3 regions of the Limosilactobacillus portuensis genome follow, and region 1 is predicted to be linked to each of the others. Evidence: riboswitches for the same ligand, from Rfam matches in the RefSeq annotation. Region 1 holds a riboswitch; each other region holds the start of a gene.
What was found. Region 1 has a riboswitch for thiamine pyrophosphate ahead of PRK60_RS00465 (ECF transporter S component). Riboswitches for the same ligand answer to the same signal wherever they lie in the genome.
Positions count from the first base shown of each region.

Region 2: another riboswitch for thiamine pyrophosphate. It lies ahead of cytX (putative hydroxymethylpyrimidine transporter CytX); the one in region 1 lies ahead of PRK60_RS00465 (ECF transporter S component).
Region 3: another riboswitch for thiamine pyrophosphate. It lies ahead of thiM (hydroxyethylthiazole kinase); the one in region 1 lies ahead of PRK60_RS00465 (ECF transporter S component).

Region 1 is NZ_CP117296.1:92,519-96,801, reverse strand. Features, by position in the region: gene PRK60_RS00475 (NAD(P)/FAD-dependent oxidoreductase) at 1-851, opposite strand, end outside; gene PRK60_RS00470 (nucleoside hydrolase) at 976-1,932, shown strand; TPP riboswitch at 1,985-2,074, shown strand; gene PRK60_RS00465 (ECF transporter S component) at 2,137-2,694, shown strand; gene PRK60_RS00460 (ABC transporter ATP-binding protein) at 2,700-4,100, shown strand; gene PRK60_RS00455 (energy-coupling factor transporter transmembrane component T family protein) at 4,084-4,283, shown strand, end outside.
Region 2 is NZ_CP117296.1:1,051,796-1,056,078, reverse strand. Features, by position in the region: gene PRK60_RS05310 (dipeptide epimerase) at 1-319, shown strand, start outside; gene PRK60_RS05305 (ribonuclease H family protein) at 422-1,108, shown strand; gene PRK60_RS05300 (hydroxymethylglutaryl-CoA synthase) at 1,108-2,268, shown strand; TPP riboswitch at 2,284-2,391, shown strand; gene cytX (putative hydroxymethylpyrimidine transporter CytX) at 2,473-3,633, shown strand; gene lexA (transcriptional repressor LexA) at 3,693-4,283, opposite strand, start outside.
Region 3 is NZ_CP117296.1:865,227-869,509, forward strand. Features, by position in the region: gene thiE (thiamine phosphate synthase) at 1-515, opposite strand, end outside; gene thiD (bifunctional hydroxymethylpyrimidine kinase/phosphomethylpyrimidine kinase) at 505-1,326, opposite strand; gene thiM (hydroxyethylthiazole kinase) at 1,351-2,130, opposite strand; TPP riboswitch at 2,195-2,300, opposite strand; gene PRK60_RS04380 (patatin-like phospholipase family protein) at 2,336-3,190, opposite strand; gene PRK60_RS04385 (LysR family transcriptional regulator) at 3,255-4,139, opposite strand; gene PRK60_RS04390 (flavodoxin family protein) at 4,239-4,283, shown strand, end outside.

The sequences.
Region 1 (4,283 bases):
CCAATCGCATAAACATTTTCAATATTTGTTTGCATCGTTGAATCAACCTTAATCAAGTTTCGTTCTGCGGCTAAATCAAGCGACCATTGATCAAGTGCCGCATTATTGGACGTAAAGCCATAGTTAACCACAAGCCGATCAACGTTCAAACTTGTCATTTCATCGCTTCGCATCTTCTTTAGTTTCAACGTAACGGATCGATCATCTTCCACTTGAAGTTCCTTTGGCAAAAATGGTGTAACCAGATCCACGCTTGACTTCTTTAAAAGCGAAACAGAATGTTCCATCCCCCGAAACTGATCCCGACGGTGAACTAACGAAACCTGCTTAGCTACGGGTTCAAGCATTAAAGCAATGTCAATTGCTGAATTCCCGCCTCCTAGGACAGCTACTCGTTTATTAACAAAGTCATCGCGGTGAGTAACAAAGTAGTGAAGCTGGTGTCCTTCAATTTCATCTGCTCCATCAAGAGCTAATTTTCGGGGCTTAAATGCACCGTTTCCTAATGCAATCACAATTGCCCGGGAATGCGAAATGCGATCAGCACTCTTAACTGTAAACGTTCCATCTGCTTCCTTTACAACGTCCTCAACAGTCTCACCTGTAAACTGGTCAACCGGAGCCACAGCAAGTTGCTTTTGAAGCTGACTTACTAGTTCATGTCCCGTAACTCCCGGAAGTCCCGCAACGTCCCAGATTTGTTTTTCCGGATAAAGAGCATTAACTTGACCGCCAAGTTGGGGCAAACTTTCAATCAATTGGGCGTTTAATTCATGGAGTCCACAATAAAATGCCGCAAACATTCCTGCGGGACCGCCACCAATAATTGTAATGTCATACATCTTTGCCATTCGTAATGGCTCCTCTCTGTTCTTTTTTCTTATTGTAATTGATTTTTACTAAAATTAAAATTGCGGGGTCTTCATCATTTAGCTATTATTGAAATAAATAACTAGCTAAATGGAGGAAAATATCATGGCCACTAAAAAAATGATCTTGGACCTAGATATCGGGGTCGATGATGCGTTAGCTCTTGCGTATGCAATTGCTGACCCACAGATTGACTTAATTGGGATTGTTGCTTCTTATGGTAATAACTTACTAGAACAAACCGCTAAAAATTCATTACAGCTTCTTGAATTACTCGGCCAAGATGTTCCTGTTTTTAAGGGCCTTAGCCATTCAAGTACTACTGATCATTTCAATGTCATGCAAGTCAGCAAGGAGATCCACGGAAGCAACGGAATTGGTGATATTTCACTCTCCGAACCGCGCCATCAAGTTCAAGAAAAAGATGGTGTCGACTTTATCATTGAGGCGGCCCACCAGTACAGCAAAGATCTCATTATCGTTCCTACTGGCCCATTGACAAATCTTGCTGCTGCACTACATCGGGATCCACAGATTAGCCAATTAATCGGTAATATTACTTTAATGGGTGGTGCGCTAACGGTCGAAGGAAACGTTAGCGATGTTGCCGAGGCGAATATCAATCAAGACGCCGAAGCAGCTAACGAGGTTTTTACCAGTCCATTACCAATTACAATGGTCGGCCTTGACGTTACTTTACGGACCCTCCTCACGAAAAAAGAAACTCAGCAGTGGCGCAATTTGGGAACACGGGCTGGAATTGCTTATGCTGATCTTACCGACTTCTACATTGATGCCTATTACCGGTTAGGAATTGATAAGCGTGGCTGTGCAATTCATGATCCATTGGCAGTTGGCGTGGCAATTGACCCATCATTTGTAACCACCCTTGCCCTGCCAATGAAGGTTATTACCAATAAGCATAATTATGCCCGAACAATCGGTGATAAAACACGGCTGAATGAACCCCACCCAAATGTTAAGGTGGCAATTAACGTTAACCAAGAACGATTTGTTTCCGTCTTTATGAACCACCTGACTAATCTTTTAGCTAATCACTAAATTAACTGTCGAAGAACCCATTTTTGTTGTATGATGGTAATAATAAAAGAAAATTATATGTCTGGGGTGCCACTTGGCTGAGATTAGACCCATTGAACCTGTCTAGATAATGCTAGCGAAGGAAGCGCGTTTTTAATCGACCATTTAAGGAACCATGGCATTTTTTGTCACGGTTCTTTTTCTTTCCCCAAGAAAGGAATCATTATGTTTCATCAATTTCATTTAAAGGACATTATTCTCTTAGCAATCATCGGGATCGTTTTTGGAGTGATCTACTTAGCAACTGGTCTGCTCTACAACGGCTTAACAATTGCCCTGACTCCCTTTGGCTATGGACCAATGGCTAACGATATTACATTAGGTATTTGGTGTATGGCTGGTCCGTTAGCTGGTTTTATGCTCCGTCTTCCTGGTGCCTCATTTCTCGGTGAATTTCTCAGTGCCGTTGTGGAGATGCTCCTCGGTGATCAATGGGGTGTGACCACTCTGCTCTCAGGGCTGGTTCAAGGGATCGGGACTGAGCTCGGTTTTACCTTAACGCTTTATAAAATATACAATTGGGTGACCTTACTCCTCTCCGCAACCACTACCACGATTCTGACATTTGCCTGGGACTGGTTCCGCAATGGTTACAGCCATTTTCCATTTTCAATGTTAATTGTGATGCTGATTGTTCGCTGGTTATCAATGTTTTTCTTTACTGGCATCCTTGTTAAGCTCATTGTTAACCTATTAAACAGAAGTCACGTTCTTCCGAGGTAAAACAAATGGAATCAATCGCTATTCAACACCTGACATTTTCATATGAGGACGGTCAGCCGATCCTTAATGACGTCTCCCTTGAATTACCACTTCATACTTCAATCATCTTTAGCGGGTCCGTTGGCAGTGGAAAAACAACCCTGCTGAAGTTGATCGCTGGCTTGCTTCCAAAATATGGTGGCAGCTGTTCAGGAAAAGTTGCCATTCCCCACGGGCAACGAATTGGAATGCTCTTTCAAGATCCAGCGATGCAATTCACGATGGATACCCCGCAACATGAATTAGAGTTTACCCTAGAGAATCTTCAAGTTCCCCACGAAGAAATCAACAAGCAGGTAAAGAGTGCCCTAAGCTTTGTCGGCTTAGAGAAACTTGCTCAGCAAAAACTAACTACCCTTTCTGGCGGTCAATTACAGCGAGTTGCGTTGGCAATTACAATTGCTATGAAGGCAGAGATCATTCTACTAGACGAACCTTTTTCAAGTATTGATGAAGCTAACCGACAGTTTCTCCTTCAAAAGCTGACCCAACTACAAAATGAAAATGGCACAACGATCATTATCAGCGATCACGATCTCCATAATTACCAAAAGTTTAGTCAGCTTGTTGTTCAGTTTCACAATTCTAAAGTCACTCTACTGTCACACCATGATAGTTTGATGCTTTTAGAAAATGCTAATCACCAACATAGGAACAGACTCACCACTAAGGTTCCGCCGCTAACTGCTAATATCGTTATGGAATTAAAAGATTATGCTGTAAGCCGTAATCAAACTTCCCTTATTAGGCCCACCAGTTTAAATATCATTCAGAACAAAATCACCTTATTAACTGGTCCTAGTGGTGCGGGAAAATCAACTCTCCTCAAATCAATTGCTAAGCTAACTCCTTATCAGGGGGAAATAACATATAAGGGGCAAAATATCCAAAAAATATTCCCCGGGAAATATTATTCCAAGGTCGGTCTAATCTTCCAAGAAACTAATCAGCAATTCTTAAACGTTACTGTCGGTGAAGAATTACTGTTAAGCCTCAAGAATGGTCATAATCCGTTTCTAACTCGAAAGACGGTAACAGAACTTTTAGCAATGGTCGGTTTACCTGACATTAGTCAAAGAATTATTTATTCACTGAGTGGTGGTCAGCGAAAACTCATCCAAAACCTTGTCATGTTGGTAATGGGACAGGAAATTTTGCTAATGGATGAGCCTTTTACTGGCCTCGATCATCAATCACTACAAAAGTTACTGGCACTTATTGAACAAAGTAAGCAATCCTTTCCACAAACGTTGCTAATTGTGAGTCACCAATTGGATTACTTAGCTGGCGTAGTTGATTATCACCTTAACCTTACTAATCAGCAGCTTTCATACCAAGGAGGATCACAAAATGAATCCCAGTATTAAACTTCTCCTCCTTCTCCTCATTTCACTTGAGATTAGCTTTACAAATCAGCTTTATGTAAACCTAATTTTGATCGTCTGTCTTTTGCTCGTTCTTCTTTTTCACCACCTAACATGGCGTCGCTTTATGTGGCTAATGCTAATTCCTTTAATTCCTGGAATTGCAGTTCTGATCACTATTGGTGG
Region 2 (4,283 bases), 960 kb from region 1:
GTTGGATGAAAGTGTATTTACACCAGCGGATGCCTTACGGGTAATTAAAGCGGGAGCAACAGATTATGTTAATATTAAATTAATGAAGTGTGGAGGAATCTACGAAGCAACTAAGATTAATCAGTTGTGTGAAAGTGCAGGAATTCCGTGCATGGTTGGTAGTATGATTGAGGCTCCTGAAAGTATTGCGGCTGCGGTAGCCTTTGCTAATGCTCACGCTAATGTTTACTTTATTGATCTTGACTCAGTTTATATGATTAAGAATGATCTCGATTTGGGCGGCCTTAAGCGGGTTGGAATCCATTTATGGCACGTGTAATTTTAAATTTCCTGGCATTATTTTATGATGCTGGGATTTTTCATTTTCCACATTACGTCTAAATTCGTTATAATTAATGTATTATTTTTTTCGAGGTTAGACATGAGTAAAGTATATGCAGTTAGGAAGGGGCGGCACCCAGGAATTTATCTTACCTGGCCAGAATGTCAGCAGGAAATTAATGGTTATCCGGGTGCGGTGTATAAGAGCTTTTCCAGTAAGTCGTTAGCTAGAGAATGGCTTGCTGGCGATGATAAAAGTCAAACAAAAGATAAAGATCATGATGGTAAGCTAAATGATCCAAATATCATTTACCTGTATACAGATGGTGGTTCACGCAATCACGGTAATAAGCCGGGGCAGCACGTTAAGCAAACAGATAAAGCGGCTTGGGCATTGCTGATCAGTAAAGGTAGTCAGCAATTTACCAAGACTGGTGGTGAGTTTGGCGCGACGAATAATCGGATGGAATTAATGGCGCTCCGGAATGCTCTCCAGATTTTAGTAAAGAACCAAAAACAAGAGGACCCAATTATTGCAGTTCTTGACTCACACTATGTCCTAGACCCGATCATGAAGAATTGGTTGAATGGTTGGCAACATCGGGGGTGGAAAACAAGCACTGGTTCACCGGTGGCTAATCAAGAGTTGTGGCAAGAGGTTATTCAATTACTACCACAGTTTAAGCAGCTACATTTTCAATGGACTAAGGGACATGCAAACAACCAAGGCAATGTTATTGTTGATCACTTATTAAACCAAACAATGGATCAAATGGGGGAAGAATAATGAAAATTGGAATTGATAAGATGGCATTTGCAACTACTGACGAGTATATTGATTTACGCGAGTTAGCTCGTGAACGGGGAGATGAGCCTGATAAGTACACGATTGGAATTGGTCAGGATCGGCAGGCAGTTGTTCCACCAACTCAAGATATTGTCACTTTGGGAGCAGCAGCAGCCAAGAAGCTATTATCCGAAGATGACAAAAAACATCTTTCCACTGTGATTGTAGCTACTGAATCGGGGATTGATAATTCTAAGGCAAGTGCCATTTATATCAAACATCTTTTGGAACTGGATGATTTTACCCGTGCAGTTGAATTAAAGGAAGCCTGTTATTCAGCAACGGCAGGGATTCAGTTTGCTAAGGGATTAGTTGCGATGAATCCTCAGTCGACAGTCTTAGTAATTGCAGCTGATATTGCTCGTTATGGGTTGAAAACACCTGGTGAGGTTACCCAAGGAGCTGGGGCAGTCGCAATGTTGATTTCTGCTGACCCTCACATCTTGGCTCTTGAGGATACTACGGTTTCATATACAAAGGATGTTATGGATTTTTGGCGGCCGCTTTACGCAACCGAAGCACATGTGGATGGCAAATACTCGACTAATGTTTACATTGACTTTTTCCTCCAATGCTGGCAACGCTATCAACAAATGACCGGACGCCAATTAGATGATTTTGCTGCCTTAACTTTCCACTTGCCATTTACCAAGATGGGGAAGAAGGCATTGGAGGCGCTTCTCAAGGACAATCAATCACCGGTTGCTAATAAATTGCGTGAGCAGCTGACCGCAAGTCAAAAGTACTGTCGTGAGGTAGGAAACCTCTATACTGGTTCACTTTACCTTGGAGTAATGTCACTCTTACAAAATGGTCAAGTTAATCCTGGGGACCGGATTGGTCTCTTTAGTTACGGTTCCGGAGCAGAAGGTGAATTCTACAGTGGGATTCTTCAGCCTCACTTTGAAAAATACTTGAGTGACGTTAAGGATGATCTAGCAAATCATCATCAGGTTTCAATTGCTGAATATGAGAAGCAGTTCAATTCACAACTGGGGATGAACCCGGATGATGTTGAATTAGATTGGCAATCAGATCCAGCACCGTTTATATTAAAGGGTCAAAAGGAACACAAACGGATTTATCAGGAAAAGAAATAAAGTGTTACAATATAATTAACACAAACGGGGAGCTTGTATAACAGGCTGAGAGGAAGATGTGATCTTCGACCCATGGGACCTGATTTGGATAATGCCAACGGAGGGAATTCAGTTAAGAATTTTAGAATCGATCAGGTAGGTGCCTGGTCGATTTTTCTTTATCAAGATCAAGTTTCGCTAATCAATAAAAGGATGGTGAAACTGATGCAACATAAGACATCACTGGTAGAAAATGGAATGATTTGGTGCGGCGCGGGAATATCAATTGCAGAGATTTTGACAGGAACTTACTTAGCGCCATTGGGAATGGTTAAAGGAATAACAGCCATTATCTTAGGTCATTTAATTGGCTGTGGGTTGCTTTTCCTTGCTGGAATAATCGGTGGCCAGTTGCGGATTAGTGCGATGGAATCGGTAAAAATCAGTTTTGGCCAATTTGGTGGAATCTTTTTTGCTAGTCTAAATGTTTTACAACTGATTGGCTGGACGGGAATCATGATTTATGATGGATCGCTGGCGGCTAATGGCCTTTGGAAGTTAGGCCAACCATTATGGTGCGGATTGATTGGATTCCTAATTATAGTGTGGTTAATTATCGGGATTCGTCGCTTAAGATGGCTGAACACCATTGCTTTAACTGCTTTATTACTTTTGACGATTTGGTTGTGCTATTTAATTTTTGCAGAGCCACATGTTAATAGCCACTTGGGGACACTATCATTTGGGCAAGGATTAGAATTGGCCGTTTCAATGCCCCTATCCTGGCTTCCTTTAATTTCTGATTATACTTCTGTTGCCCAAAAACCGATCCAAGCGAGTGGAGTTAGTGCGTTCACTTATGGTGTCATTAGCTGTTGGATGGCAATTATTGGTCTTGGCTCAACTCTATTAACCGGGCAGACAGATATTGCCAAAATAATGGTCGGTGCTGGTGTTGGAATTAGCGGATTAATTATTGTTCTCCTCTCAACGGTTACAACCACGTTTATGGATGCTTATTCTGCAGGAGTATCTGCGCAAACATTAAAGGTTAAGTGGTCCTCACGTTTAACGGCGATTATTGTAACCGTTATTGGAAGTGCTGGTGCAATTATTTTGCCGATGGATAATTTTAGTAACTTCCTTTATATCATTAGCTCAGTCTTTACCCCGATGATTGCCATTCAGATTATGGATCGCTTTGTTCTTCGGCTTGACAATAAGGATCGCTGGATTAGTTGGAATCATTTTATCTTATGGCTAATTGGTTTTATAGTATACCGCTGCTTAATGTTAGTAGATCTTCCCGTAGGAAATACGTTGCCCGATATTTTAATTGTGATCTTTTTGGTGTGGATTGTCGATCACAAAAAAAGGCAGGAATGAACAAAATTATTAGTTCATTCCTACCCTCAATAAAGAAACATTGCTAATTAAAGGGAAGTTTAGAAAATGTGGTCACGGTATAGACCAATAACCTTGCCAAGAATAGTAACGTTATCCAGATAAATAGGCGCCATTGCATCGTTCTCAGGTTGAAGGCGGAATCGGTGATTCTCTGGCTCTTTATAGAACCGTTTGCAAGTAGCTTCATTATCACTTGTCATTGCAATCACAATCTCACCATCTTTAGCGGTTGATTGCTTACGAACAATTACGTCATCACCATCAAGAATTCCGGCTTTGATCATGCTAGTACCGTGAATTTTTAACATGAATAATCCAGATGCATCTTTAATTGAAGGTGGTAGGGGAAAATAATCTGTGGTGTCTTCTACTGCTAAGATAGGCTGTCCTGCGGTAACAACACCGATCATTGGGATCTCTTTTTGCTCTGGTTCAATTCCTAAGAGATCTAATCCCTGTTTAGTAATCTCAAGTGCTCGCGGCTTGGAAGGATCCTTTTGTAGGTAACCTTCCTTGATTAGATTATTTAGGTGAGAATGGACAGTAGAGGTTGAGGAAAGGCCAACAGTTCCACAGATTTCACGGACTGTTGGTGGATACCCGTGATCCTTAACGTGTTTATAAATGCA
Region 3 (4,283 bases), 770 kb from region 1:
ATTGCAACTAGGGGATGAGTACTCAGTTTATTTAGTTCTTTAAGTTTAGTGAGGCCCAAGACAGGATCAGCATCGATCTTTGACGTGGTTTCAAAGACGGGACCACAACCTAGATAGTCAATAGCAGATAAATGATTTGCTTTTTCTACTTCAGTAGCCGTGTTGCATGAGTAGCCAATAATTAACTTACCAGCTGCTTCTTTAATTACCTGCTCAATTTGTTCATCATCCTGGCCAACATGAACACCATCAGCACCAACACGCAATGCCATTTGAACATCATCATCAATCAAAACGGGAATTGAGTAGCGTTTTCCCATTTCGACTAGTCGCCTTGCCATGATTAATCGTGCATCGGCAGTCATGGTTGAATTATCTTTTTCTCGATATTGAAATGCGGTAATTCCAGCTTGCATTGCTTCTTCTACTTTAGCGAGGAATTCATAGGAATCATGGTGGGTGTCTTGAGTTCCGCCGACAAGGTATACTTGTAACATTTTTGGATTAAAGTTCATTATTATCGCTCCTTATTTTTGCCCAATGATTTAGTGGACCATGACCGTGACCAACGTTAATGCCTTGCTTAATCGTTGCTTCAACATAGGCCTTTCCAATTTTGAGGGCGTCTTCCATTGATTTGCCCTTAGCGAGTTCAGCAGTGATACAGGAAGAAATAGTATCACCGGTACCATGAGTATTCTGAGTTTGCTTTCGCTTGGCAGTCATCCAAAACGAGTGCCCATTCTCTAATAATACAAAGTCATTTGCTTCACCATCATTTGAAAAATGACCTCCCTTAACCAGGACATTCTTCGCTCCCATTGATTGAAGACGATGTCCAGCAGCTTCCATTTCAGCTTCTGTTGTGATCTTCATTTGAGCTAATTCTTCAGCTTCTGGAAGGTTAGGGGTAATCAAATCGGCGAGTGGCAATAGTTGTTCACGAACCACACTAATCGCATCCTCACTTAAAAGTTTAGCACCACCTTTAGCAATCATCACGGGATCTACCGTTAGTGGACCGAAATTATATTGCTTGAGGTTGTTGACAACGGTTTTGACACGGAGGGAATCCGCCAGCATTCCTGTTTTGCAGGCGCGGATATTAAAATCAGCAGCTAGGGAGAAAAACTGTTCATCAATTAATTTTGGTGGCATTGCTAGGGCATCCTGAACGCCAAGGGTATTTTGCGCTGTTACCGCGACAACAACCATTGTGGCAAAGACACCGCGCATTTGCATGGTTTTGAAATCAGCAGAGATTCCGGCACCACCTCCAGAATCAGTACCAGCAATTGTTAAAGCTTGAGGAAAATCATTTGTCATTTTTATTAGTAACTCCTTTATTTTTTACAATACTGAGAGAACTTCGCTGGATTTAATTGACGCTAGTTCATCCCGGAATTTGACTTGCCATTGGCCAAAGCCACTTGACTCTCTAGCAGCTTTGACTCCCGTGGCAGTAAAAACTGTAGTTGCAGTGCAGGCAGCTGTATAATAATCCTTGCTTACACCGAGATAAGCAGCAATAACACTGGAAAGAATATCACCGCTCCCTACATTAGTTACAAAATAACTAGTGGAAAGCTGATTAATAAAAGTATTATCGCCGTCTGTAATAATATCTGTTTTACCAGTCAGGACGACAATACAGTGATATTTATTAGCGACCGTTTTAGCAATCTCGTGAAGATCCGCTTGCCCACTGCCACTGTCAATTCCGCGTGAATGCCAGTTAACATTCGCTAATGCAGCAATTTCACCAGCATTTCCCCGAATAACAGTAAAGCGGTGGTCTTGTAATAGTTGTTTTGCAAAAGCTAACCGGTAATGACTAGCACCGATCGCAACCGGATCAAGCACCATTGGCTTTTGATTTTGGTTATTTTTGAGGATAGTTGTAATCTCGTTAGCCTGTTCTTCGTGAATGGTTCCTAGGTTAATCGTAATCGCATCGGCTAATTTCATCATTTCTGCTGCTTCTTGAGGTGCGGTAGACATGATTGGTGAAGCACCAATCGCACTCAACCCATCAGCAACCTTATCTGGAGTTACCATGTTAGGGATTGTCAGCACAACCGGGTTTTGATGACGAACTTGCTCTAATAGTTTTAGCTGTAATTTAGTCAAAATCTCACGTCCTAAAAAATGGAGCTACTAGTTAAGTGTTAACTAACAGCTCCATTATTTTTTATATATTGAGTTAGCATTTTCCTTCGCAAGTACTAGCTTAACAGGTTCAAGGGTCCGTATATCTTAATACATCTCAGTCTGGCAAACAGACACCCCTAATGCTGTTTATTAACATACCATTATAATAACATAGAAACCGCTTTTAAGCATTAAGGTAGTCAATTAAACTTGGTAATAGTTGTTCTGCTTCTTGACGCCCAGTTTCGTATAGTTTCCGGATCTTTTTAACGTTACTTTCTACTCGACCAACCTTAACGGGATGTTGGGGTGCAATATTAAAGATTTGTCCGGTCCTTCTAAGATGTTCAATCTGTGCTACTTGTTGGTTATAAACCTCTGGACGAAGGATCCCAGCTTCAGCAAACTGAGGATAGTCTTTGAAATAACGTCGGTATAATTGGCAAACTGGTCGACTTGACGGTTTCTTTCGGTAGCTAACATCGCGAGTACGGATCACAACAATTTTATTGTAGCCTTGTTCTTGGGCGACATCAAAAGGGATTGAATCAGCAATTCCGCCATCGAGGCAAAGACCATCAGGAGTCGGGGCAGGATCCATCATAAATGGCATTGAGCAAGAAGCAATTAATACTTGAGTCAATTTCTCACCCGTTAAGTCCGTAAAGAGTGCTTTTTTACCATCCTGAAGTCTAGTAGCAACAGCTGTGAAATGTGAGGCTGATCTGATATAGGCTCGTTCATCAAAGTTATGCCATGAAAGACCATGATCCTCGAATAGGTAGTTCATGTTGATCACTTGTCGTTTGAAAGGGCGCGTCATAGAAATATAGTCGCGATCATGACGATGGTTAATATTAATGTTTGCTGCTCGACCATATTGCTTTGCTACAAAGTTGACACCATTTAATGATCCAGCAGAAACGCCAATCACACTACTAAATTCAATGTGATTAGCGAGTAATGTGTCACAGACGCCAGCAGTATACTGTCCTCTAAAAGCGCCACCTTCAAGAACTAGCGCTGCGTTATATAGCATTGATTTCACTCCTTAGAATGTTGATAATTTATTGTAAGTCGTTTACCCTATCAATTTCAATCTTCTAAGAATTTTCAGCTTGGTCAGCAAATTCTTGAAGAAATTTTTCCATTACGGGAGTAACGACGGTGTTTTTCCGCCATGCAAGAACATGACCGGTGTCTTTATGTGGAGAAAAGGGGATAAATGTCAATTCGGGATCATGAAATGAATTAATGATCCCTTGAATTCCCAACATATAATAATCTCCGGCTTTCAGCAGTTCATAGGCATTGCTTGGTAAGTTATTTGTCGCCATAATATTTAACTTTGTTTGATCTAACTTTAAAACATCACTAATTTCATCACGAACAATATTCCGGGTGGGAATAATTAGTGGTAGCTTATACAGATCGCTTTTGGTAATCGAATGTTTTGCTGCTAGTTGATCAGATTTCTTGGTAATCAATCCCCACTGCTCATGAACTGGTAAAACAATAAAGTTATACTTGGCAGCCTCCACTGGTTCAATCAACACAGCAAAATCTTCTAAACCGGAATCCAAGCGTTGACGAAGCAAATCACCATTACCATCGTAAAGGTTAAAGCTTACCTTTGGATATTTTTTCTGAAAGTCACTAATAATCTTCATCACGAATTTTGAAACCTTTGAAACAACACAGCCAATATTAAGAACACCAGTTAATTCTTCCTTGGTGTTTTGAAGTTCCTGTTTTGTTTGGCTAAGCAAGGAAGGGATCGTAGACGCACGTTGTTGGAAGAGAATTCCTTCACTAGTAAGTTCCATTCGGCGCTGCTTACGGTCAAATAAAGTTACCCCGAGTTCTTTTTCGAGTTCAATCATTTGTCGGGAAAGAGTTGGCTGAGTAACATGAAGTTGTTGTGCAGCATGGGTAATATTATTCGTTTGTGCTACAGTTAAGAAGTATTTAATTACTCTTGTATCCATAATAGGGGTTCCTCGATTCAAATAGTGAATAGATAACACTATTTTAAGCTAAAATTTGAATAACGTAAATCGATTAGTTTTTGCGAAAGGAAGATAAACATGGTACGAAATGTCTTAATTCTTTACTATTCACAGTTTGGTAAC